DNA from 3 places in the Aquaspirillum sp. genome. Region 3 is predicted to be linked to each of the others. Evidence: predicted binding sites of a transcription regulator. Region 3 holds the regulator's gene; each other region holds the start of a gene.
The links. Region 3 encodes HrcA, which represses chaperone genes, less so after heat shock. Its sites were predicted from a motif close to ATTAGCACTCGNNNNNNNCGAGTGCTAAT; they were not measured.

Region 1 (8,387 bases), on a different contig from region 3:
GGCGTCCGAATATTGACCATGAAGCGGCCTTCATCTTCTTCGGGCAAAAACTCGCTTTTCATCGCCATCATCGGCACCGCACTCGCTGCGACGGCCACCACCCCGACCAATAAAATCAACAGCCGATGGCGCAGCGAAAAACGCAATAAACGACTATACGATTGTTCAAGGGCGATAAATTGTTGCTCTAACCAGACATACAGGCGGCCATGTTGAGTTTCTACTTGCAAAAAGCGGCTGCACAACATCGGCGTCAACGTCACCGCAACAAACAGCGACACCATCACCCCAAACGACACCACAATCGCAAACGAATTAAACAAGCGCCCGACAATCCCCGATAAAAAAATCACCGGCAGGAAAATCGCCACCAAACTCAAAGTCGCCGCAATCACAGCAAAAATCACTTCCTGACTGCCATCAATCGCCGCTTGCATTGGGTCGTGTTGCCCCATTTCACGCCGGCGATGGATGTTTTCCAACACCACAATGGCATCGTCGACCACCACACCAATCAGCAATAGCAGCGCCAACAGCGTCACCGTGTTAAAGGTGTAACCGAGGAAATACATTAAGGCGATGGCACCCAGTAGAGAAACCGGAATGGCCAAGGCCACGATAAGAGTCGAGCGCCAGCTACGCAAAAATAACCACACCACCAAGGCAGCCAGCAATGTGCCTTCAAATAAATGGCTTTTCAGTGCCGCCACCATCTCTAGCACAAAGGTAGAATCATTCGACACCACCGCCAGATTCATTCCGGGCGGCAAACTGGGGCGAATTTGGCTATCAATGCGCCGTAGCACTTCATCAGCAATCGCCACCGTATTGGTGTTGGCAATCCGCACAATGCCGAGGTTGACCGTTGGCTTGCCGTTGATACGCGACAAATTACGCATATCTGTTTCGCCATCTATCACCCGCGCCACATCCGCCAACCGCACTGCGCCGTTGCCCCGCCACACCACCACCATCTCCTGCAAGGCAGATAGCGAGTGAAACTCTAGGTTGAGATCCACCAAATACTCACGCGGCCCCGCCACCACAAAACCACCGGCTTGTTGTAAATGTTCGCGTTTAAAAGCGTCTTGTACTTCTTTTGCCGTGAGGCTATAGCGTGCCAAACGCAGAGGGTCGAGCTCAATCCGAATCACCCGCTCCCCTCGGCCACGCACCAACACCTCGCCAACACCATCAATGGTTTCTAGCTGCTTTTTAACCACGTTATCACCGTAGTCATACAGCTGTTGCAAGGTACGATCCCCCGTCAGCGACAACCACATAATTGGTGACGAATTGGCATCGGTTTTTGACACCACCGGTGCGTCGGCTTCATCGGGCAAACTGCGCTGTGCCTGACTCACTTTCGATTGCACTTCGTTGAAGGCAACATCGACATCTTTATCTAAATTAAAGGTAATTTTGACGCTGGAACGGCCCGGGCTCGAAGTCGATTCGATTAAATCAATCCCGGGCACACTGTTCACGGCCGACTCAATCGCTTGTGTAATGCTGTTATCCACCACTTCCGGTGTGGCACCACGCAAGGTGGTCGATACACTGATAATGGGTTGTTCGATATTGGGATAGCGATCTACCCCAATACGTTGATACGCCAAAACGCCAAATAAAATCAGCACCGCAGACATCATATACGTCAGAACATGACGACGAATCGAAAATTCGGCTAATCTCATGACTGGCGGCCTTCTAGCGAATTTTTGCTTGCTTTGCTGTCTTGCTTCTCGGTTTTCGCTTTAATTTTTGCGCCATCAGATAAGAAACCAGCGCCGTCGCTGACCACCGGCGTACCGGCAGCGAGACCGTCCACAATTTCCACCCAACCTTGATCTTCCACGCCAGTTTTCACCACCGTAGCGCGAGCTTGTCCTTTGTCGGCGACAAACACCACCGAACCTTGCTGCCGCGCTACCACGGCAATACTCGGTACGGCCAACGCTTGTTTGCTGCTCAATACCACCGAAGCTTCAACACTTTGTCCAACACGAAACGTCGCCTGCGGTGGCAACGCTACCAAGGCTTCTAACATACGGTTTTGACTATCTAACGCAGGACGAATCTCACTGACAGCAGCAGTGAAGCGATCACCGGTTTCTGTTGTTAACGTCACAGGGCTGCCCACTCGCAACACACTGCCCTCGCGTTCTGACAAGGCAAAACGAGCACGCAAACCTTGTTGCCCCACCAAACGAAACAGCGCCTTCCCGACCGAGACATATTCTCCTTCACTGACCAAGCGGCTATCAATGGTGCCAGCTTGGGCCGCTTTCACTCCGGCGCGGGCCTGATCGCGGCGGGCATTCTCGGCTTGTGCTTGGGCAGCACTCAGCTGTTTTTGTAATGCGGTTAATTGGGTTTTTTGTTCTTCTAAATAAGCCGAGGACACAAACCCTTGTTCAAATAGTTGTTGATAGCGGCTGACTTGCCGTTGTTGTTGTTCGGCTTGAGTTTGCAAACGCAACGCTTCGGCATCACGCGCCAGACGGGTATTGGTGAGATCAGCGGCATCGATGGTTGCCAAGAGTTGACCCGCTTGCACTTGGCTACCGATATCGACATGCAGTTGCACCACACGGCCAGCGGTTTCACTGACCACCGTGGCGGCATTTAACGACTCCACCTCGGCCAACACCGCTGTCCGTTGTTCCAAGGTACGCACACTGGCAGTGGCCATGCTGACACTGATAGGCGGGGGGCCTTTTGGTTTATTGTCTGTCGTTGGCGCATCTGAACACGCCACCAACACCCCACATAACATCCCACCTAGCCATCGTCTCAGCATGAGCCCTCCTTGTGTCAAATTTGGTTAAAGAGAAAAACGCAACGCCATGCCACGACAATCTGGGCGGACTTGGCCTTCGTGCCAAGCCACTTGACCAGAAACAAGGGTGGTTAATACACGAGAGCGCAGATGACGACCGGCAAACGGTGTCCAACCACAGTGATAAAGGCAGTTGTCATTGCTGACAGTTTCCCCCTCTGCCATCTCCACTAACACCACATCGGCCCAATAACCTTCGCGTAAAAAGCCCCGTTCTTCTATGCGGAAGCGTTGCGCTACGTTATGACTGGTCTTTTGTACTAATTGTTCAATCGACAACACGCCATCGTGTACCAGCTCTAACGCACCTGCCAACGCATGTTGCACCAAAGGCAAGCCAGACGGCGCTTGGAAATAGTGGCCGGCTTTTTCTTCTCGGGTATGTGGCGCATGGTCGGTGCCGATAATATCGAGCACATTCGATGCCAACGCCGCCCGCAGTGCATCACGGTCTTGACGGGTTTTAATGGCTGGATTGCATTTGATGAGATACCCCAAATCGGCGTAGTCGCGTTCATCAAACAACAAATGATGGACACACACTTCGGCGGTGATTTGCTTATTCGTCATCGGGCCTTGGTCAAACAACGCCAATTCATCAGCAGTGGTGATATGCAGCACATGCAGCCGCGTGCCATGTTTCCGCGCCAGCTCCACTGCCAACGAGGACGACTTCAAACACGCCTCACGACCTCGAATAATCGGGTGGTACACCGCCGGCACCGCATCGCCAAAGCGTTCACGGAAAGCCGCTTCGTTGGCGCTAATCATCGGAGTGTCTTCACAATGCGTCAGCACAATCGTCGGCGCTTGTGCGAACAGGGCTTCTAATACTTTGGGATCATCCACCAGCATATTGCCGGTTGAAGCCCCCATGAACACTTTAATGCCGGGGGTACGTCGTGGATCGACCTTTAACACTTCATCCAGATTGTCGTTACTGACGCCGAAATGAAAAGCATAGTTAGCCGTTGCAGTTTGCGCCCCCAGCGCCAACTTATCTGTTAGGGCTTGTTGAGTCAGTGTCGGCGGTTTGGTGTTGGGCATATCCATAAAACTGGTGATCCCCCCCGCCACAGCAGCGCGTGATTCAGTGGCAATCGACCCTTTATGAGTTAAGCCGGGGTCACGAAAATGCACTTGGTCATCAATCATGCCGGGCAAGAGATAGCGACCTGCGGCATCAATTTCTTGTTTGATATCGCTGGGCGCACTGATTTCCGCCGCCATTTTTTCAATCCGCCCATGACGAATCAACATATCGCCCTGTTGAATTTGGCCTTCGTTGACCATGCGGGCATTACGAATCAGGATAGACACGGACACACACTCCTTTTTAATTAAGGTGAATTGCGTTTAGCGACGCTGTAGGACCAACCAAAATTTGCCATTGTCTAATGTCTCAGAGCGCAGCAAAGTGTGGCCAGTTTGTTTGCAAAAAGCAGCAAAATCGGCAGGTGCCGCCGGATCGGTGGCAGTCACAGCAACCACATTGCCAGAAGCTAAAACCGCTAGGGCTTTTTTGGTACGAAGAATGGGCAATGGACAGTTGAGTCCCGATAAATCGAGGGTTTGGTCAATTGGGGGTAAGGGGTTCAATTCAGACATAGCCATTAGACGAGATTTGAGTTTAGACAAGAAAGGCGACTATTCTACGCCTGCCTAATCATCTTTATACAAAGCGACTTTGTCATGTGTCTCATCGGTTTACACTATAAGGCGCTACCCGGCACCGTGTTGCTGTTGGCAGCCAATCGAGATGAATACTATCGTCGTCCCAGTGCTGCCCTTGGCCCTTGGCCCGATCAACCCGAGGTGTTTGGTGGTCGCGATTTACAAGGCGGCGGCAGTTGGTTAGCCCTACACCGTAACGGCCGTTTTGCGGCGGTCACCAATGTGCGGATGGGACTGAAGCCCCCACCGCAAGCATTATCACGCGGCAGTTTGGTCACCGACTACGTGTGTGGCGAGCTGTCCAGCTTGGCATTTGCCCACCACCTCACCCAACAAAGCCGCAGCTATGCGCCGTTTAATCTGTTATTTGGGCGAGTGGATGATTTGTATTGCTATCACAGCCCACGTCACACCCTCACTCGACTGACTCATGGTGTGTTTGGTTTATCCAATGCCCAACTCAATACCTCGTGGCCGAAGGTGGAACGACTCAAACATCGGCTAGAAAGCATCAAGCGCCTACCCGCAGAGGAAGAGATGTTTAGCTGGTTGCAAGATGCAGAGCATCCACCGTTAGACACCCTACCTAATACTGGTGTCGGTACCACACTGGAACGCCTGCTCTCACCGATTTTTATCCAAAGTGATGACTATGGCACCACCGCCTCGACTATTTTGATGGTGCGCTCACGCGGTGATGTTCTCATCAGTGAACAAGGCTACCATGCCGGCCGCCCAACTCAACGCAATCGTTTTACCTTCAAATTGGACTTTACATCGTGATGTGTTTTCGTCGCAGTCTCACCGTCTTATTACTCGCCAGCCTAGGCCAAGCAGCATGGGCCGATAATCGCGATCGTTTTAACCAAAACTACCATTGGGAACCGCCTAAAGTGTGGCAAGAAGCCGCCACCACCCTCCCCACCTACCCCAACGACAACACCTCATGGCTGGTGATTTCTGCGGGGCCGGTTTACCAAAATCAAATTGCCCTCGATGCCGACAGTCTCAGCATCGGCACTGATGCCGTGATTCGTTACACCCTACGCATCACCAGCAGTGAAGGCGTCGCCAATATCAGCCACCAAGGGCTGCGGTGTGATAGCCGTGAATTCAAATTGTTTGCCATTGCTGCTAGCCAAAATCATGAATGGCAAGACGCTAAAACCGCACAATGGCGACGCATTCAACCCGGCCATGTGCCACAAGCTTTACTTGCCCGCGACTATTTATGTGAAGACGGCCGACCCTTGGATAACACCGCTTTGATGCTGGCCCGATTGAAAAAAGGCTAAAAATTTCTTGCGGAGGGCTCTTGAAAACCCCTTGGGGCGTTCCTATTATTGGCACTCGCAAGGGCAGAGTGCTAACAACACCTCGCCCAGAGGGAAATCCCTCGCAATTTAATAACCGATTTTGTTGTAACTCCCTAAGTGAATCAGGAGAACTCCATGGCAATTCGTCCCTTACATGACCGCGTTGTGATCAAACGTCTCGAAGCCGAAGAAAAAACCGCTTCTGGTATCGTTTTGCCCGGCAATGCCGCCGAAAAACCGGACATGGGTGAAGTAATCGCCGTTGGTAATGGCAAGATCTTGGAGAACGGCGAGCGTCGTCCTCTGGAATTGAAAGTCGGCAACAAAGTGATCTTCGGCAAATACTCCGGCCAAACCGTCAAAGTGGACGGCGAAGAGCTGTTGGTGATGCGTGAAGAAGACGTGATGGGCATTGTGGAATAAGCCACACACACTTTTGTTTAGTTAGACGATTCGAATACGACTGGAGTAACACACTATGGCAGCAAAAGAAGTCAAATTTGGTGATTCCGCCCGCGCCAAGATGGTTAATGGCGTTAACATTCTGGCCGATGCAGTGAAAGTCACCTTGGGCCCGAAAGGTCGCAACGTGGTGTTAGAGCGCAGCTATGGCGCCCCCACCATCACCAAAGACGGTGTGTCTGTTGCTAAAGAAATCGAACTGAAAGACAAGTTCGAAAACATGGGTGCCCAAATGGTGAAAGAAGTGGCATCCAAAACCAACGATATCGCTGGTGACGGTACCACCACAGCCACCGTATTGGCACAAGCCGTGGTACAAGAAGGCATGAAATACGTTGCCGCCGGCATGAACCCAATGGATCTGAAACGTGGTATCGACAAAGCAGTCATCGCCATCGTTGAAGAACTGAAAAAAATCGCTAAGCCTTGCGCCACCACCAAAGAAATCGCCCAAGTGGGTTCGATTTCTGCAAACAGCGACACCGTGATTGGTGAAAAAATCGCTGCTGCAATGGAAAAAGTGGGCAAAGAAGGCGTGATCACTGTTGAAGATGGTTCCGGTTTGGAAGACGAACTGGACGTGGTCGAAGGGATGCAATTCGACCGTGGCTACCTGTCGCCCTACTTCATCAACCAGCCAGAAAAACAAATCGCACAATTGGACAACCCATTTGTGTTGTTGTTTGACAAAAAAATCTCCAACATCCGCGACTTGCTGCCAACCTTGGAACAAGTGGCAAAATCTGGCCGCCCACTGTTGATCATTGCAGAAGATGTGGATGGTGAAGCACTGGCAACATTGGTGGTGAACAACATCCGTGGCATCCTGAAAACCGTGGCCGTGAAAGCCCCTGGTTTTGGCGATCGCCGCAAAGCCATGTTGGAAGATATCGCTATCCTGACCGGCGGTACTGTGATTGCTGAAGAAGTCGGTTTGACTTTGGAAAAAGTGACATTGGATCTGTTGGGCCAAGCCAAACGTGTCGAAGTGGGCAAAGAAAACACCACGATCATCGACGGCGCAGGTCAAGAAGCCAACATCCAAGCACGTGTGGCACAAATTCGCGCTCAAATCGAAGAAGCGACCAGCGACTACGACCGTGAAAAACTGCAAGAGCGCGTGGCGAAATTGGCCGGCGGTGTGGCAGTGATCAAAGTCGGTGCAGCTACCGAAGTCGAAATGAAAGAGAAAAAAGCCCGCGTGGAAGATGCATTGCACGCCACTCGTGCAGCCGTGGAAGAAGGCATTGTCCCCGGCGGTGGCGTTGCGCTGTTGCGTGCCCGTAAGAACATGGGCGAGCTGAAAGGCTTGAACGCAGAACAAGACGCTGGTATCCAAATCGTGTTGAAAGCGATTGAAGCTCCATTGCGTCAAATCGTGAAGAACGCTGGCGATGAGCCTTCTGTGGTGGTGAACAAAGTGTATGAAGGCGAAGGTAACTTCGGCTACAACGCTGCCACCGGCGAATACGGCGATTTGGTTGAAATGGGTGTGTTAGACCCAGCTAAAGTAACCCGCTCCGCGCTGCAACACGCTGCTTCGGTTGCTGGTTTGATGTTGACTACCGATTGCATGATTGCTGAAATCCCAGAAGACAAGCCTGCAGCACCTGATATGGGTGGCATGGGCGGTATGGGCGGCATGATGTAATCTGACGTTCTCGTCAAAAAGAAAACCCCACCAAATTCGGTGGGGTTTTTTGTTTACCCACGACATCTCCCAACCTGCCGGACTACAATTAACCATATCATCCTCAGCCATCACCCCAATCATGCTGCCGCTTCTCGATCCAAAGAACGATTACATCTTCAAACGTCTCTTTGCCCAATCACCCGAATTGCTGTCTGATTTGATCAACAGCATCCGCTACGATCAACCACCGATTACGATTACGGATATTCTCAACCCCAATATCTCCGGTGAAGACCTCCACGCCAAAGAAATCGTGTTAGATGTCTTGGCCAAAGATGGCTTTGGCGTGCAATACAATATTGAAATTCAGGTGCGGAAACAGACGTATTGGGGAGAGCGAAGCTTGTATTACAGTTCGCGTCTTATCAGCGAACAGTTAGAAAGCGGTCAATCCTATCGT
Region 2 (8,387 bases), on a different contig from region 3:
CCGAGGTCTTTCGCACGTTTAGCGAGAGGATGACGAGCGAGGGAGGTGTGATCGACGGCGGCTTCAATCGCCGAATTAAACAACTCAATCACTAATGTTGCCAAAGAACTGGCCACCAAAATCGCCCGACTTACCCTCATGATATCCGGCCACCACAACGCCAATGGAATCAACAGCAAGGCCAGCAAAGTCAGTTGCCGAAAAGCATCTTCATGCCGCCATGCCGCTGCCAGCCCTTCAATCGAATAGCCCAAAGCATGCCAAACCCGTTTGATACCAGACTTGCCCTTGAATGGGCTTTCCTCCGGTGCTGGTGTGCTCACGCTGTGGCCTGCTGATGTTGCTGCACAGCCCGTTCCACCGCATCAATAAACAAACTGGCGACCGGACAACCAGTTTGCTGCATGATTTCGCGGAAACACGTTGGACTGGTCACGTTAATTTCCGTCAAACGATCACCAATGATATCCAACCCCACCAATAACAAACCACGCTCACGCAACACCGGCCCTAACGCCTCGGCAATGGCGCGGTCGGCATCAGACAATGGCCGTGCTTCCCCTCGGCCGCCTGCGGCTAAATTACCGCGCGTTTCCCCCTCTTTCGGAATCCGCGCCAAACAATAATCCACCGGCACCCCATCAATTAACAACACCCGCTTATCCCCCTCAGTGATAGCAGGGATATAGCGTTGTGCCATGATGGTGCGGGTTTGTTGGCGTGTCATCAGCTCTAAAATCACCGATAAATTAGGGTCGTGGTCGGTAACACGGAAAATACTATCGCCGCCCATGCTATCTAACGGCTTCAAAATCACATCTTGGTGCGTCAAGATAAAATCGCGTAACACCTCATATTGTGAGCTAATGGTGGTCGGTGAAATCCATTCTGGAAATTCTAAAATTGCCAGTTTTTCATTGTGATCGCGCAAGGCTTGACCGCTGTTGATACACAATGCCCCTTGCTTTTCTGCCAATGTCATCAAATGCGTAGCGTACAAATATTCGCTATCAAACGGCGGATCTTTACGCATAATCACTGCGTCAAATGCCGTTAAAGCGGTTGTCTCTGGCTCGCCTTGTTGAAACCACGCATGAGGATCGCCCGTCAAAAACAACTGACCTGCGGTTGCATACACCTTGCCATCTTCTACCGTTAAATCAGCAGCGGTGAGGTAAGAAATTTGATGGCGGCGTTGGGCAGCCTCTTCGATCATGGCAAAGGTGCTGTCTTTGTAGATTTTCAAATGATCGAGTGGATCGGCAATAAAAGCAAAGTGCATCATGATTCCTTAGGCGGCAGTCGGTGCGGTGCGTTCAAGTTCGAGTGCCCCAGCTAACAGGGCAAGACGTGCCACAACACCATAGGCATATAAACGATTGGTTGAGTCTTCTGGGCCACAAGTCCGGTCGGGCAAACATGCACCATCGAAACTCATCGGCGAGAAGTGCATACCGGGGGCATTCAGGTTCTCATCGCGGCCACGTCCCGTATGTACACGATAGAACCCACCGACCACATGGCGATCCATCATGTAAATCACTGGTTCGGCAACGGCTTCACCCACGGTTTCAAAGGTATACACCCCTTCTTGCACAATCACTTCGCTGACTTGTTGCCCTTCTTTGATCACCGACATTTTATTGCGTTGCTTGCGGTTGAGGCCGCGCACATCATCAGGGCTTTTGGCAGTCATCACACCCATGCCATACGTCCCTGCATCGGCTTTCACAATCACAAACGGTGCCACATCAATTTCATATTCACGGTATTTGCTGCCAATCCGCTGCAGAATGTCGGAGACAGTATCGGCTAATTCATCTTCGCCTTGTCGCTCGTGAAAATCGAGCGCACGACAACCGGCAAAATAAGGATTGATTAACCACGGATCGAGATCGAGTAAGTTAGCAAACTCGGTAGCCACTTGGTCGAAAGCACTGAAATGCTGCGTTTTACGGCGCACGGCCCAACCACCGTGAAGCGGTGGTAAGAGAGTTTGTTTAATGCCTTGTAACAGATCAGGGATGCCGGCGGATAAGTCGTTATTCAGTAAAACAATACATGGATCAAAGCCATCATCACCGACGGTAACCCGATCTCCCTCGCGGCGTAGCGGTTCGAGGGTCAGTTGTACGCCATCGCCCGCATCCAGTTGGGTGATCTCATTGATATCTGGCGACAAACTACCTAAACGCACCTGTAACCCAGCCGTTTCTAAAATATGCCGTAAGGCGGCGATATTTTTCAGGTAGAAAGTGTTGCGGGTATGGTTTTCTGGAATCAGCAATATACTTTTGGCACGGGGGCAGGCGTGTTCAACAGCGCTGGCAACGGCTTGTACCGCCAACGGCAACGCATCGGGATTGAGGTTGTTAAAACCACCAGGGAATAAATTCATATCCACCGGTGCCAGTTTGAACCCACTATTGCGTAGATCAACTGAACCATAGAACGGGGCTTGATGGTTGCTCCATTGATTACGGAACCAGTGTTCAATTTGTGGTTGGGCAGCAAGAAAACGCCGCTCTAGTTCCAATAACGGGCCGGTCAAGTGGGTTGCTAGCGAAGGTACGGGCATACTCTTTCCCTATTGTTTGGGATTCAAAGGCTCATCTATGGCGGTGCCTCGCCGCATTTTCAATCGAAACACGACGATTTCATCCGGAATTTAGGTAGGGCATACCGTCTGATGGGCCGGTGGCAAGGCCGGTTCAGCATACGCGCTCTGCCAACGTTGTAACACCTCTGGCAAGTGACAACGATGATTTTGTCCCCCTTGGTGTTCAATCTTGATGGCGCCGAGTACGCTGGCAAACTGCAAAATACTCAACCATGACCAGCCTTGGTGTAAACCATACAACACGCCTGCGCGGAAAGCATCTCCACAACCAGTGGGGTCAATCGCTTGGCTGATGGGGGCGGCGGCGACATGCAGGGTGGTGTGATCGGCAAGATAGACGTCACTGCCGCCAGCCCCTTGTGTAATCACTACCGCTTGCAGTTGGCCTTGCCCTGCTAGGGTATGGGCAGCGTGTCCGGTGCGTTCAGTAAATAGCTCGGCTTCATATTGATTTAAGGTCAGCACATGGGCCAGTTTGGCACAGTGTAAAAGCTCTTCCCCACTCAATAACGGTAACTCTTGGCCGGGGTCGAAAATAAAAGGAATCTGTGCTGCAGCGAGTTGAGGCGGAAAGGCAATATCCCCTGCTCGTCCCGTCGGGGCAACAATCGCCCATTTCACCGCCTCGCGTACTTCACTAATCTGATTTTGATCGGCAAAGTTCATTGCACCGGGATGAAAAGCAGTGATTTGGTTACCGTCTTGATCGCTATTGATAAAACATTGTGCAGTGTAGTGCGCTGGCAAGACACGGATATAATCGGTCCGTATCCCTTGTTGGTTCAGATAGTCGTGATAGCTGGCAAAATCTTTACCGACTGTCGCCATCAATAAAGGCTGGGCTCCTAGTTGGTGTAAGGTATAGGCAATATTGCCACCACAGCCGCCGAACTCTCGCCGCAATTCTGGTGTCACAAAGCACACCGAAAGTCGGTGCAAATGGTCGCTTAAGAGATGTTGGTGAAAATGACCGGGATAATGCAGTAGGGTATCGTAAGCCACCGAGCCACAGACCAAGATCGACATTGCTGTTGCCTTTACATCAGAAAAAGAGCAAACATTCTAAGCGCATCAGTCGGTGATCACCATGCAACAAGCACAAAAAGGATGAAAATATGGCATTGTTTAGCCGCCGCCATTTGATGATGGCCGCATTGATTGCTGCTTGCAGTCCCCTCTCTGCGTGGGCAGGTTCAGCACTCGATCAGGCGCGTTTTCCTGATGTGAATGGCAAACTACAGTCGGTTGAAAATTGGCGTGGGAAAGTGGTGGTGGTCAATTTTTGGGCGACATGGTGTGCCCCTTGCCGCGAAGAAATGCCGATGTTAAACACCTTTTCACAACGGTTTGGCCCACATGGTGTCGCGGTGGTGGGGATTGCTCTGGATCAGAAAATCCCCGTTAAAAATTTCGCCCAACAATTTTCTATTACCTATCCACTGTTGGTGGCGGATAACAGTGCTTTGGAGTTGATGCGGACGATTGGCAATAAAATCGGCGCTTTGCCTTTTACCGTGGTGCTAGACCGTGATGGCAATATCACGGCCCGTCTGACCGGTAAAATCACCGAACAAAACCTACTAGATGCTGTTAAACCGCGCCTCTAAACGGTTTAGGCCATTTTAGGTTCTACGGTGGTATGCGTAGGGGTCGTTTGGTTGCCACAGACGGCGGCCAAACTGGCACGAGTGGCATGATAAAGATGAGTGATGTCTGCCTCAGTGGTGCAATAAGGCGGCATAAAGTACACTGTTTTCCCAATGGGTCGCACCAAACATTCGTGTTTTAACATCTCACGGAAAAAAGCGAGGGCAAAATCATTGCGTTCGCAGACCACATCAAACGCCCAAATCATCCCACAGTGGCGGAAATGTGTGACCCACGGTAAATCACACAAGCCTTGTAATTGCTGGGTGAAAGCCTCGGCTTTCTGCTTATTGCACTGCAATACCTGATCTTGTTCAAAAATATCGAGCACCGCCAGCGCCGCCGCACAAGCCAAAGGATTCCCCGTGTAGCTGTGTGAATGTAAAAAGCCGCGTGTGACATCTGGATCATAAAAAGCGTGATAAACCGCATCAGTGGTGAGCACGACAGATAACGGCAAATAGCCGCCGGTAATCCCTTTTGATAAACATAGAAAATCAGGTGTGATCTCGGCGTGTTGGTGGGCAAAGAAGCGACCGGTACGGCCAAAGCCAACGGCGATTTCATCTGCAATCAATAACACGTCGTAACGATCGCACAGCTCGCGGATACGCCGTAAATAATGTGGGTGATACATTGCCATGCCGGCCGCCCCTTGGACTAAGGGCTCGACGATCATGGCGGCAATTTGTTGATGTTGTGTGGCGAAGCACTGTTCTACTGCCTGTGCGGCGTGTTCGGCGAGTTGCTCTGCATTGATGTCTGTGCTGGCGTGTCGGTTATCCGGACACGGTACCGATAGACCTTCAAGTAACAGCGGGGCGTAGGTTTGACGAAATAAGGGAATATCCGTCACTGCCAGTGCACCAACGGTTTCACCGTGATAGCTGTTTTCGAGATGCACAAAACGCGTTTTCTCTGGTTGTCCTTGATTGCGCCAATAATGAAAGCTCATTTTCAAGGCAATTTCTGTTGCCGAAGCGCCATCCGATCCATAAAAAGCATGGCCCAGCCCAGATAACGCACCAAGACGTTCTGACAATTCAACCACAGGCCGATGGGTAAACCCTGCCAGCATCACATGTTCCAGTTGATCCATCTGGCGGCTGATGGCAGCTTTGATGCGTGGCTCATTATGGCCAAATAGATTAACCCACCATGAACTGACGGCGTCTAAATAACGAGCGCCTTGTTCACCATATAACCAACTGCCTTCCCCACGAATAATAGGGACAATCGGTAGGGTTTCGTGACGTTGCATTTGGGTGCAAGGGTGCCAAACCGCTGCGCGGCTGCGTGCTAATAAATCCTGAGAGGGCGACATCGGGCGACTTCCATAAAAAACAGGCCCACGAGGGGCCTGTTGTCAGTGTGCGAAAACAAGTATTAAGCGATGACGATTTCGTTGTGATTTTGTAGCATCGCGCTACGCATTTTTTGTAGGGCTTTCGCTTCAATTTGACGGATACGTTCTGCTGACACATTGAACTCAGCGGCTAAATCATGCAGGGTTAAGCCACCATCGTCAGCTAACCAACGTGCTTCAATAATGCGGCGACTCCGTGCGTCGAGGCTTTCTAACGCTTCGTGAATCCCTTCTTTTTGTAAGCGGTCGAAAGCTTTGCGTTCAATTTGATGGGTGGGCTCGTTGTCGTGGTCGGCAAGCCAATCGATAGGCGAAAACGCATCATCATCGTCGTTGTCTGCGACCAAACCGATGTCTTGCCCGCTCATGCGGGTTTCCATCTCGCGTACTTCTTCGGGTTTCACGCCTAAAGCCAAAGCAATATCTTGTGCTTCGCTATCGCTGAGTGCGCTAAAGCCACGTTTCATCGAGCGCAGGTTAAAAAACAACTTACGCTGTGGTTTGGTGGTGGCGATACGCACTAAGCGCCAGTTACGCAAGATAAATTCGTGAATTTCCGCTTTAATCCAGTGCACCGCAAAAGAAAACAGCCGCACACCACGGGTGGGTTCAAAGCGTTTGACCGCCTTCATCAAGCCAATGTTGCCTTCTTGAATCAAGTCCGCCTGTTGTAAGCCATAACCAGAATAGCCGCGTGCAATCGACACCACGACTCGCAGGTGTGACATCACCAGTTCGCGGGCAGCGTCAATGTCCTGGTGTTCTTGATGACGGGTTGCCAATTCAAGTTCACGTTCTGGGGTCAGCATCGGGATGCTGTTCACCGCTGCGATATAGCTCTCCAGACTGCCGTTGCTGGATGGAATTGGTAATGCGAATGCTTTGCTCATCTTTCGCTTTCCTTTCCGGAAGATGTCTTCTTTGTTTTTATTCTAGCACTCGTCTATGGAGAGTGCTAGAAATAGACTAGTTTTTTAGTCAAGTATTTTTTTATCGCAACTATAGTGTTTCTCTATCAAAACTGACTTAAAGCAGCGATCGAATGTGACCATTGTTTAACCACTATATTAACCTTGTCTTAAATACGGTTGGCATCAGCGTGGTTCCAGTTTGCGCAATAAGCGCGTGCATGTCCATGCCGCAGTTAAACAAGAGAGGCCAATGATACTGACAACCAACAAGGCACTTTCTTCCAAATTTAGGCTGTGTAGTTCCGCTTGGCTATGATAGAGCGCGGCAAAATCAGCAATCAAAGGATTGAGTGTCGCGATAAAGGCTTGAGCCAAGCCCCATCCTAATGCCGCAGCAATTCCCCCTTGCCACACTGCCAAATAGAGAAAAGGCCGCCGGATAAAGGGATTGGGAGCACCGATCAATTTTGATACTTCAATCGCATCACGGTGTGCCAAGATCTGCATACGAATCATATTATGGGTGACCAACAGTAAGGTCACTGCCAAGCTTGCACCTAACACCAAGGTGAAATGTTGTAGCACAGCCAAAATTTGTGCCAATTTGCGCGCCCAACCGGCATCAAATTGCGTATTTTCGACCAGCGGTAAGTGACTGAGTTCCACCGCCAATTGTTCCATCTGTTCTGGCGTCAGTTCTTTTGGGCGGATGATAAAAGCATCTGGTAGGGGATTACCGCCAAGGGCTTGGCCGATGTCTTGTAGATTTTGTTTTTCTAGTAAGACTTTCAGCGCCTGTTCACGGCTGATAAATTCATAGTCGGCGATTGACTTATGCTGGCGCAAATGTTCATCCACCACGACAACATCAGTCCGTTCGGCATTCAGCTCCATAAAGACGGTAATTTCGGGCTTAACGGTCAACCCTTGGCTCCATTGTTGGGCGCTGCTGACCAAGAGATACAGACAAACCGGCAGTGCCACGGCCAATCCCAACATCGCCAGTCCTAATAAACTGCTTAAGGGTTGCTGGAGTAGTGTGCGGAGTGCTTGGCTTGCTGCCCGCAGGTGTAAATAAAAAAAGCGTTGCATACACACCCTAGCCTAGTTTGCCTTGAGAAAGCCGAATAGTGCGTTGGCCATATTCGCGCATCAATATTTCATCGTGGGCTGAGATCACAATCGTGACGCCAACCTGATGGAAGGATTTAAACAACTCCATAATATCCTGTGCATAAGCGCGGTCGAGATTGCCGGTGGGTTCGTCGGCTAACAAAATGGCGGGTCGATGGACGACGGCGCGGGCAATACAAAGGCGCTGTTGTTCACCACCGGATAAGCGCACCGGATTCATTTTCTCTTTATTAAGCAAGCCCACCTTGTCTAGGGCGGCCCGAACACGCTTGGCGGCTTCTCGGCGATCAAAACCAATAATTTCTAATGGCAACAGCACATTTTCATGCACAGTGCGGTCGAACAGAATTTTATGATCTTGAAAAATCAAACCAATGTGTTGCCGTAGATAGGCCAGTTCGGTGGGGTGCATCTTAGAAAGATTTTGCCCATTCACTGTCACTGTCCCACGGTTGGCACGTTCAATGCCAGCAATCAATTTCAACAAGGTGGATTTGCCGGCCCCTGAATGGCCGGCAAGAAACACCATCTCACCCTTGTCGATTTGAAAGGTCAATTGGTTAAGAGCTTCAATCCCGCCAGGATACACTTTGCTGACTTCAGAAAATTGAATCATCGGGTTGGGTGAGGGGGCGCTGGTCATGGTTAGCTTTGCTTAATCGAATAACGCATCGATATAGTCACGGGCATGGAAAGGACGTAAATCGTC
Region 3 (8,387 bases):
GGTTAAACAGTTCATCGAATTGGCAGTGAACATACCGGAACAGGAACCGCAAGTTGGACATGCGGAACGCTCAACGGCAGCCACTTCTTCATCACTGACTTTATCGTTGGCAGCTTCGACCATGGCATCAACCAAGTCGAGTTTGCGAATCTCATCACCCCATTGCACCTTACCGGCTTCCATTGGGCCGCCAGAGACAAAAATCACTGGGATATTAAGACGCAACGCGGCCATCAACATGCCGGGGGTGATTTTGTCACAGTTAGAAATACACACCAGCGCATCAGCACAGTGGGCATTCACCATATATTCCACACTGTCTGCAATCAAATCGCGGCTTGGTAAGGAATACAACATACCGCTGTGCCCCATCGCAATCCCGTCATCAATCGCAATGGTGTTAAATTCTTTGGCAATGCCACCGGCTTTTTCAATTTCTTTGGCGACCAACTGGCCGAGGTTGTGCAGATGCACATGACCGGGGACAAATTGAGTGAAGCTATTGGCAATAGCGATAATTGGTTTACCAAAGTCGCTGTCATTCATGCCAGTGGCGCGCCACAAAGCGCGGGCCCCTGCCATATTGCGGCCATGGGTAGAAGTACGGGAACGATAAGCGGGCATAGCGACATCCTGTTACGCATACGAAAAACGCTATTGTGCGTCCGCCTAGTCTCGCTGAGCAAGCGAGAGAAGAAAGGAAAAATCGGCTAGGGCAGTGTCTGCCTGTCCTAGCCGACAGAAAAAGCTATTCGCGGGGTGGTTTCAATACCTGTTGCGCAACGTCAAAGGCAAAGCCACGGCTAGCAAGAAAGCGCATCTGTTTGGCGTATTCTTTTTGGTCTTGTGGCAGCTGACCAAACTTACGTTGCCATACCTCGCGCGCCCGACTGAGTTCATCTGGCAACGTCGCCAGCGCCTCAGTAATGTCTTCACGAGACACACCGCGTTGTGCCAAGTCTTGCCGCAACCGCAAACTGCCATGACGGCGTAGATGACTGTTCACCCACGCTTGAGCAAAACGCCGGTCGGACAACCAACCACGCGCCTGATAGTCATCTAACAATGCGGCCAGTTGTTGTTGCTCAAACTCGTTTGTGGTGTCTCGCACTAAACGTTGCCACAGCTCGGCGCGAGTGTATTCACGCCGAGCCAGCAAATTGAGCACTTTATCGCGTAATCCGGTCATCGCTTAATCTAACGGTGGAATGCCTTGGTCGTCATCCTCGCCTTCGGCAATTGCAGCAAAAACCGCCGGATTCACCCCAACTTTTTCGCGAATTTTATTTTCAATTTCTTGTGCAATCGCGGGGTTGTTACGCAGCCATTCACGCGCATTGTCCTTGCCTTGACCAATTTTTTGGCCGTTATAGGCATACCATGCACCTGACTTGTCAACGATACCGTTTTGCACCCCCAGCTCCACCACTTCCCCTTCACGGGAAATGCCTTCGCCATAAAGAATATCAAACTCGGCTTGACGGAACGGTGGGCTCACTTTGTTTTTCACCACTTTCACCCGTGTTTCATTGCCAATGATGTCCTCGCCTTTCTTAATACCACCAATTCGGCGAATATCCATCCGCACTGAAGCATAGAATTTCAGTGCATTACCGCCGGTTGTGGTTTCTGGACTGCCGAACATCACACCAATTTTCATGCGGATTTGGTTAATGAAGATCACCAAAGTGTTGGTACGCTTGATATTGCCGGTGAGTTTACGCAAGGCTTGACTCATTAACCGAGCTTGCAGACCCACATGGCTATCGCCCATTTCGCCTTCAATTTCGGCCTTCGGAACCAAAGCCGCCACCGAGTCAACCACGATGACGTCAATCCCACCGGAGCGCACCAGCATGTCGCAAATTTCTAATGCTTGTTCACCCGTATCAGGTTGTGAAATCAATAGGTCATCGACATGCACCCCTAATTTTTGTGCATAGACAGGGTCGAGCGCATTTTCAGCATCAATATAGGCGCAAGTACCGCCCAGCTTTTGTGCTTCTGCCACCACCTGTAAACATAGGGTTGTTTTCCCTGACGATTCGGGGCCATAAATTTCAACGACTCGGCCACGCGGCAACCCACCAACGCCCAATGCCAAATCCAGCCCCAATGAACCCGTTGAAATCACTTGCAAGTTTTCGGCAACTTGGTTATCGCTCATCTTCATGATCGAGCCCTTGCCGAATTGTTTTTCAATTTGTGCTAATGCAGCAGACAATGCTTTGCTTTTATCGCCCTGATCGATAGCCATAATGCCTCCGGAAAAAAATGAACCGCGGATCACGCCAAACAAATGACGTGAGAGCGAAGATTATCTCATAAGTCCGCGACAGGTCTTGTCGTTGCTTAAAATGGCATGATTTTGTCCAAGAAGTTTCTTCGACTGTGTTTTCTTTTGTCTTGCTTGCTGATTGAATTGTGTTGCCATGTTAAATGAACGCGCCCAGCTCTTACTCAAAACCCTGATAGAGCGCTATATCGCCGACGGCCAGCCGGTGGGATCACGCACGCTATCGCGTGTCTCGAATCTGGATTTATCTGCCGCTTCGATTCGCAACATTATGTCCGATCTCGAAGAAATGGGATTGTTGGCTAGCCCACATACCTCAGCGGGCAGAGTGCCGACGGCAAGGGGTTATCGCGTTTTCGTCGATCAGCTCATCACCATCACCCCACCCGAAGAGGCTGCCTTACAACAAATGCACAATGGCCTGCATCCTGATAGCCCTCAACGCTTGGCCGCTGCTGCGTCACAGTTGTTATCAGATTTAACCTGTTTTGCTGGTGTGGTGATGATGCCAAAACGACCAGATATGGCCTTTCGGCAAGTCGAGTTTTTGCGCCTTTCGGAAAAACGAATTTTGCTGATTTTGGTCACCCTCGATGGTGATGTACAAAATCATCTCTTACTGACTGCAAAAGACTACACCTCAAGTGAATTAATCGAAGCTGCTAACTATCTTAATCATCACTATGCCGGACAAGCGTTAGATCGTGTTGTAGCCGATTTACAGGCCGAGCTAGGCAGCCTACAAGACGATATTGCCAATTTGATGAACGCTGCCATTCGCGCAGGGCAACAAGCATTGCAAGACGACAGCCAAGCTGTGGTAATTGCAGGGGAAAAGCGTCTATTGGGCGTTGATGATTTATCGTCTAACCTGTCAAATTTGCGTGGCTTATTCGATATTTTTGAGCGTAAAACAGAATTGCTTCATCTATTGGAAAACAGTCGGCAAGCACAAGGTGTGCGGCTGTTTATTGGTGACGAGTCGGGGGTCATGCCGCTGGGGGAGTGCTCAGTCATCACCGCCCCTTACCGCATTAACAGTCAAGTGGTCGGTACCTTGGGTGTGATTGGCCCAACACGCATGGCCTATGAGCGAGTGATTCCTATCGTCGAAATCACCGCCCGTCTAGTCTCAGGGGCTTTATCAAACCCCGATTAACATCTTTCCCATCCTAAAATATCAATGAGCAATAACGAGCCCGTTCAATCACTTTGCCCACGGCGCGCCGCCCGCATTGCAAAACGCATTGGATCGACAGCATGTAACAGGCTTTGTTCCACCGGCATCGGCTCCCCTTGAATCTGGCTGGCCAGAATATCACCGGCCAAACTGGCCCAAGTCAAACCACGCGCCCCAAATCCTAAAGCACAAAATAAACCAGTCGTGCGTTGAATCCGTTCTGGTGGCCGTTGCAGATTTTGTTGAGTGGAAGCCAAGGCGCCAATCAATGGCAAGCGGTCTGGTGATGTCGGCCGTTGGCAATAGCGACCGTTTAACTCCGTGATGGCCGGCAAATCAACATCGGGGAGTAATTGCGTTAATTTATGTAAATTCTGTTGATGGTGTCGATCAGATGTTTGCTCCATTCCAACCTCGCTCGCCCCCAACACAGCATAACCCGCCACATTGGGCGTTAAATAGCCATCTCCACATAAAATAGCTGCTGTTTTCGGCGCAACAGTTGTTTTCAACAAACTGACAAAACGGCGATTTTCGGCTAATGGCAACCCCGCACAAGGCGCTAAATCCCGTGCAGCCGTGGCATTAGCGAAAATCACCACTGGCGCAGTTGCAATAAGATGATCATGGGCATCAAAGATTTGCCATTGTCCATCGGCTAATTGTGCCAATCGTTTTACTTGTCGTTGCAGATGTAACTGAATCCGTTGCGGTTGGCTGGTCAACAAAGCACGACAATAAGCAGGTGGCTGCACCCACGCGCCATCAGGAAACCACCAGCCACCGCGCGCAAGTTTCACCCCTAGGCGTTCGCTGGCCTCATCAGCATTCAACCAACTGACCAATGCCGGTGGATAAAACCCTTTTTCGATAATGGCCTGTTGCAATTCAGTGTGTGCCGCGTCCCGCCCCACTTGCAATACACCACAGCGTTGAAAGGGAAGAACCTGTCCAGCGTCAGTTAATGCTTGCCAACGGCGCAAGGTGTAAAAAAACCCTGCCCGTGAAAATCGTGCCAACAAATTATCATCCAGTGATAAAGTCGGCATCACCACACCGGCATGATTGCCCGAAGCATGTTGTGCAATCTCGGCCTCTTGCTCAATCACATCAATCTGCCAGCCCCGTGCCGCAAGACGTTCTGCTGCAGCACAGCCAGCAATACCCGCACCAATCACAATGGCACGGTTGACGGCGTAGTGTGACTGTCGAACAGGCACGCGACGTTCGTACACCCCCGCCAAACTTTGCCGTTTTCCGCCAAAACCTTCTCGCTTTTCGACCGCGAAACCACAGGCTTGCAATCCGCGCCGCACATGACCAGCCACGGTGTACGTGGCTAATGTCGCGCCAGCTTTGGCGACACGCGCTAATTGGCGAAAAATAGTTTCATTCCATAACTCGGGATTTTTTGCCGGCGAAAAGCCATCAAGATAGAACGCATCCACATTGGCTTGTAACTGAGGTAGGGCATCATGTGCATCACCAAACAGGAGCAATAATGTCACGCCATGTTCTAACTCTAATTTATGCCAGCCAGCAATCAGGGGAGGCCATTGTTTGCATAACAATTCGCTTAACTCGGCAAATTGTGGCCATTGCTGGTGTAGATATCGCAAATCTTTCGCACTAAAAGGAAATTTTTCAACAGAAATATAGTAAAATTGTTTACATCGCTGTAAATCATCACGCCACTTGGCCCAAGTTGTTAAAAAATTCAAACCAAGGCCAAATCCTGTCTCTAAAATAGTGAAAGAGGCTTGCTGTGCCCAACGATGTGGCAGACCATTGCCTGCCAAAAATACTTGCTCAGCCTGGCCCAATCCACCGGCTGTACTGTGATAAACATCATCAAAAGTGTCAGAATAAGGAACCCCTTGTGCATTATGGTGTAGCGGAGCGGCAGAAATGGGCAACATAATCGAAATTTCACCGTGAAAACGAGCATAATACGGCCAAGCAAGCGTAGCGAGATAGTCTCTCTGTTCGCACCCTTCCCGTTTTTCTGTGTCTGATATCCATGTTCAAAGACCCTACTGAGCATTCGCTCGCCCGCATTCAACTTATTGGTATGCTGGGCATTTCCTTGCTGATTTCATGTGTTTTCAGTCTGTATTTTCTGTGGGCACAACGCGAAGATTTTGATTCAACTCTGACCTCGGTAAAGGAAAGAGTGTTATTGGAGCAGCAAAATATTCTGGCAAAACAGATCGAGACTATTCAAAACGATCTTGACTACCGCCGCAGTAATACCGAATCCATTTTACGGCGAGAGATTCGCCAGCGTGTCAACGATGCCTATCAAATTGCCGACAGCATTTACCAAAAAAATCGCCATACCATGAGCGATCGGCAAATTCAAAGTTTAATTGTTGAATCCTTACGCTCGCTGCGATTTTTTGAAGGGCGAGGTTATTATTTTATTGATACCCTCGATGGTGTATGTGTGTTATTACCCACTGCACCCCAATTAGAAGGGACTTCGCTGTGGGATAATCGTGATCCCACGGGTCATTACATTATGCGGGGTTTAGTTGAAGCCACCAAAAACCCACAACAGGCTGGTTTTTCTCGTTATTACTGGTATCCACCCAATGAAAAAATAATGCGCGAGAAAATTTCCTATGTCCGCACATTTCACCCTTTTAATTGGGTCATTGGTGCAGGGGAATATGTCTATAACGTCGAACGTGATTTACAACGAGATGCGCTACAGCAACTGCGTTCCATTCGCTTTGGCAACGATGGTTATATCGTTGTTTTCGATCAAAATAAAAAGGTGTTAGTGTCTCCTTCACGGATTGAATCAGAGGGCAAATCAGCAGAAGAATTAACTGGGCTAGAGAAAAAGTCTGTCGATAAAATTTTACAACAGGCCCAATTAGGCAATGGTTTAGTGAAATATACTTGGTATCGCCCGGGCACTTCAATTGCTACCGAAAAATTGTCTTATGTGGCCAATTACAAACCGTGGGGCTGGACGTTGGTCACAGGCGTATATTTAGATGATGTGGATCATTTAATGACAACCCAGCGTTCCGCGATGGAAAGTCGTCTCGAAGCACGTGTGGTTGTGGGCATTATCATTACCATTGCGATTTTATTACTAGCTACGATTTTTTCTTGGGGTTTCTCACATAAAATGCGCTTTTTAATTCGCCGCTATCAAGCGAGTTTGGCGCAAAAGAATGCAGAGTTGGAAGAAAACGCAAAAAGATTAAAACTCTCCGCAGCCGTATTTGAAAGCGGCTCTGAAGCTGTGATGATCAGCGACAAAGATAATCGAATTGTCACTGTTAACCAGCCATTTACCAAAATCACTGGGTATGCCGCTCATGAAGTGATTGGTAAACGGCCTGATATGTTTTCTTCGGGTTATCATGATGCTGAATTTTACCGCCGGATGTGGGAAAAATTAAAACTCACTGGGCAATGGGACGGTGAAATTTGGAACCGCCGTAAAAATGGTTCGGTTTTTCCAGAGTGGTTACGAATTGCGACAGTTAAAGACATGGCAGGCAATATTGAAAATTATATTGCCACTTTCTCCGACATTTCTGAACGCAAAAATGCTGAAGAGCAAATTCGCCATTTAGCGTTTTATGATCCATTGACCGAGTTACCCAATCGCCGTTTGTTAATGGACCGTTTACAACAAGCACTGGTTCACAGTGAATATGCCAATACGCATGGGGCGGTTTTATTCCTCGATCTTGATAATTTCAAATCATTGAATGACACCAAGGGCCATGACTTTGGTGATTTATTGCTGATTGAAGTGGCCCACCGGCTAAAAATCCATGTCCGTGAAACCGATACCGTCGCCCGTTTAGGTGGAGATGAATTTGTAGTGATGTTGGAAGATCTTGCTGAAGATTTTGCAATGGCAGTCAGCGAGGCAGAAAAAATGGCCAAACATCTGATCTCGGTGGTGCAACATGAGTTTACCTTACAAGGTTATGCCTATCATTGTTCGTGCAGCATTGGCGCCAGCATGTTTTCTGGTCAGCAAGAAACAGTGGAAGAGCTGATTAAACATGCGGATACGGCAATGTATCAAGCCAAGGCCGCTGGTCGTAATACCACTCGGTTCTTTGTCCCTGCGATGCAGGCGGCGTTGGAATCGCGTTTGCGGCTCGAAGCCGAACTGCGGCACGGCATCCAAGACGGGCAGTTGCGGGTGTTTTATCAGGTACAGATGGGCCTACACCAGCAAGTGCTAGGGGCAGAGGCGTTAGTCCGTTGGCAACACCCCGAGCGGGGCATGGTCTCGCCAGCCGAATTTATTCCTTTGGCCGAAGAAACCGGCTTGATTCTTCCTTTGGGGTCGTGGGTATTACGCGAAGCCTGCCGACAGTTGGCCACTTGGTCGCGTTCACCGATGACTGCTGAATTGCAAATTGCCGTCAATGTCAGTGCAAAACAATTTCATCAGGCCAGCTTTGTCGAGGAAGTGCGTAGTTTGGTCACAGAATTTGGTTTTCCACCTTCCCGCTTAAAGTTGGAACTCACTGAAAGTTTATTGTTAGATAACGTCGGTGATTCGATTCAGCACATGCAAGCGCTACGTGCATTGGGCATTCAATTCTCGATGGACGATTTTGGTACCGGCTATTCCTCACTCACCTATATCAAGCGGTTACCAATTGACCAATTGAAAATTGACCAGTCGTTTGTGCGCGACCTGCCTGCTGATCGTGATGATGAAGTGATTGTGCAAGCCATTATTGCGATGGCCCATAGCCTGCGTTTAGAGGTGATCGCGGAAGGGGTAGAAACCGAGGAACAGCGCGCATTTTTGGAGACGCAGGGCTGTTATGCCTTCCAAGGCTATTTGTTTGGCCGGCCGATGCCGATTGAACAGTTACAAGGGCTGTTAGAAAAAAGTGCCACGCCATCGCTGCCATGATG

Region 1: groES (co-chaperone GroES) is a predicted target of HrcA. The motif match lies at 5,859-5,887, and genes of this name have one in related genera.
Region 2: rpoH (RNA polymerase sigma factor RpoH) is a predicted target of HrcA. The motif match lies at 6,565-6,593, and genes of this name have one in related genera.

The regions. Positions count from the first base shown of each region.
Region 1 covers NZ_JBSQVP010000049.1:9,506-17,892, forward strand. The annotation lists gene ACTBZS_RS09030 (efflux RND transporter permease subunit) at 1-1,697, opposite strand, end outside; gene ACTBZS_RS09035 (efflux RND transporter periplasmic adaptor subunit) at 1,694-2,803, opposite strand; gene ACTBZS_RS09040 (dihydroorotase) at 2,828-4,162, opposite strand; gene ACTBZS_RS09045 (sulfurtransferase TusA family protein) at 4,199-4,450, opposite strand; gene ACTBZS_RS09050 (NRDE family protein) at 4,535-5,299, shown strand; gene ACTBZS_RS09055 (CNP1-like family protein) at 5,299-5,811, shown strand; gene groES (co-chaperone GroES) at 5,968-6,255, shown strand; gene groL (chaperonin GroEL) at 6,311-7,945, shown strand; partial or broken gene ACTBZS_RS09070 (Rpn family recombination-promoting nuclease/putative transposase) at 8,067-8,387, shown strand, end outside.
Region 2 covers NZ_JBSQVP010000054.1:1,322-9,708, forward strand. The annotation lists gene ACTBZS_RS09425 (diacylglycerol kinase) at 1-323, opposite strand, end outside; gene gshB (glutathione synthase) at 320-1,282, opposite strand; gene gshA (glutamate--cysteine ligase) at 1,292-2,578, opposite strand; gene ACTBZS_RS09440 (carbohydrate kinase family protein) at 2,669-3,646, opposite strand; gene ACTBZS_RS09445 (TlpA family protein disulfide reductase) at 3,736-4,227, shown strand; gene bioA (adenosylmethionine--8-amino-7-oxononanoate transaminase) at 4,233-5,591, opposite strand; gene rpoH (RNA polymerase sigma factor RpoH) at 5,654-6,523, opposite strand; gene ACTBZS_RS09460 (cell division protein FtsX) at 6,728-7,636, opposite strand; gene ftsE (cell division ATP-binding protein FtsE) at 7,644-8,294, opposite strand; gene ftsY (signal recognition particle-docking protein FtsY) at 8,334-8,387, opposite strand, start outside.
Region 3 covers NZ_JBSQVP010000050.1:6,258-14,644, reverse strand. The annotation lists gene ilvD (dihydroxy-acid dehydratase) at 1-624, opposite strand, end outside; gene recX (recombination regulator RecX) at 749-1,189, opposite strand; gene recA (recombinase RecA) at 1,193-2,257, opposite strand; gene hrcA (heat-inducible transcriptional repressor HrcA) at 2,433-3,455, shown strand; gene mnmC (bifunctional tRNA (5-methylaminomethyl-2-thiouridine)(34)-methyltransferase MnmC2/FAD-dependent 5-carboxymethylaminomethyl-2-thiouridine(34) oxidoreductase MnmC1) at 3,500-5,395, opposite strand; gene ACTBZS_RS09105 (bifunctional diguanylate cyclase/phosphodiesterase) at 5,497-8,385, shown strand.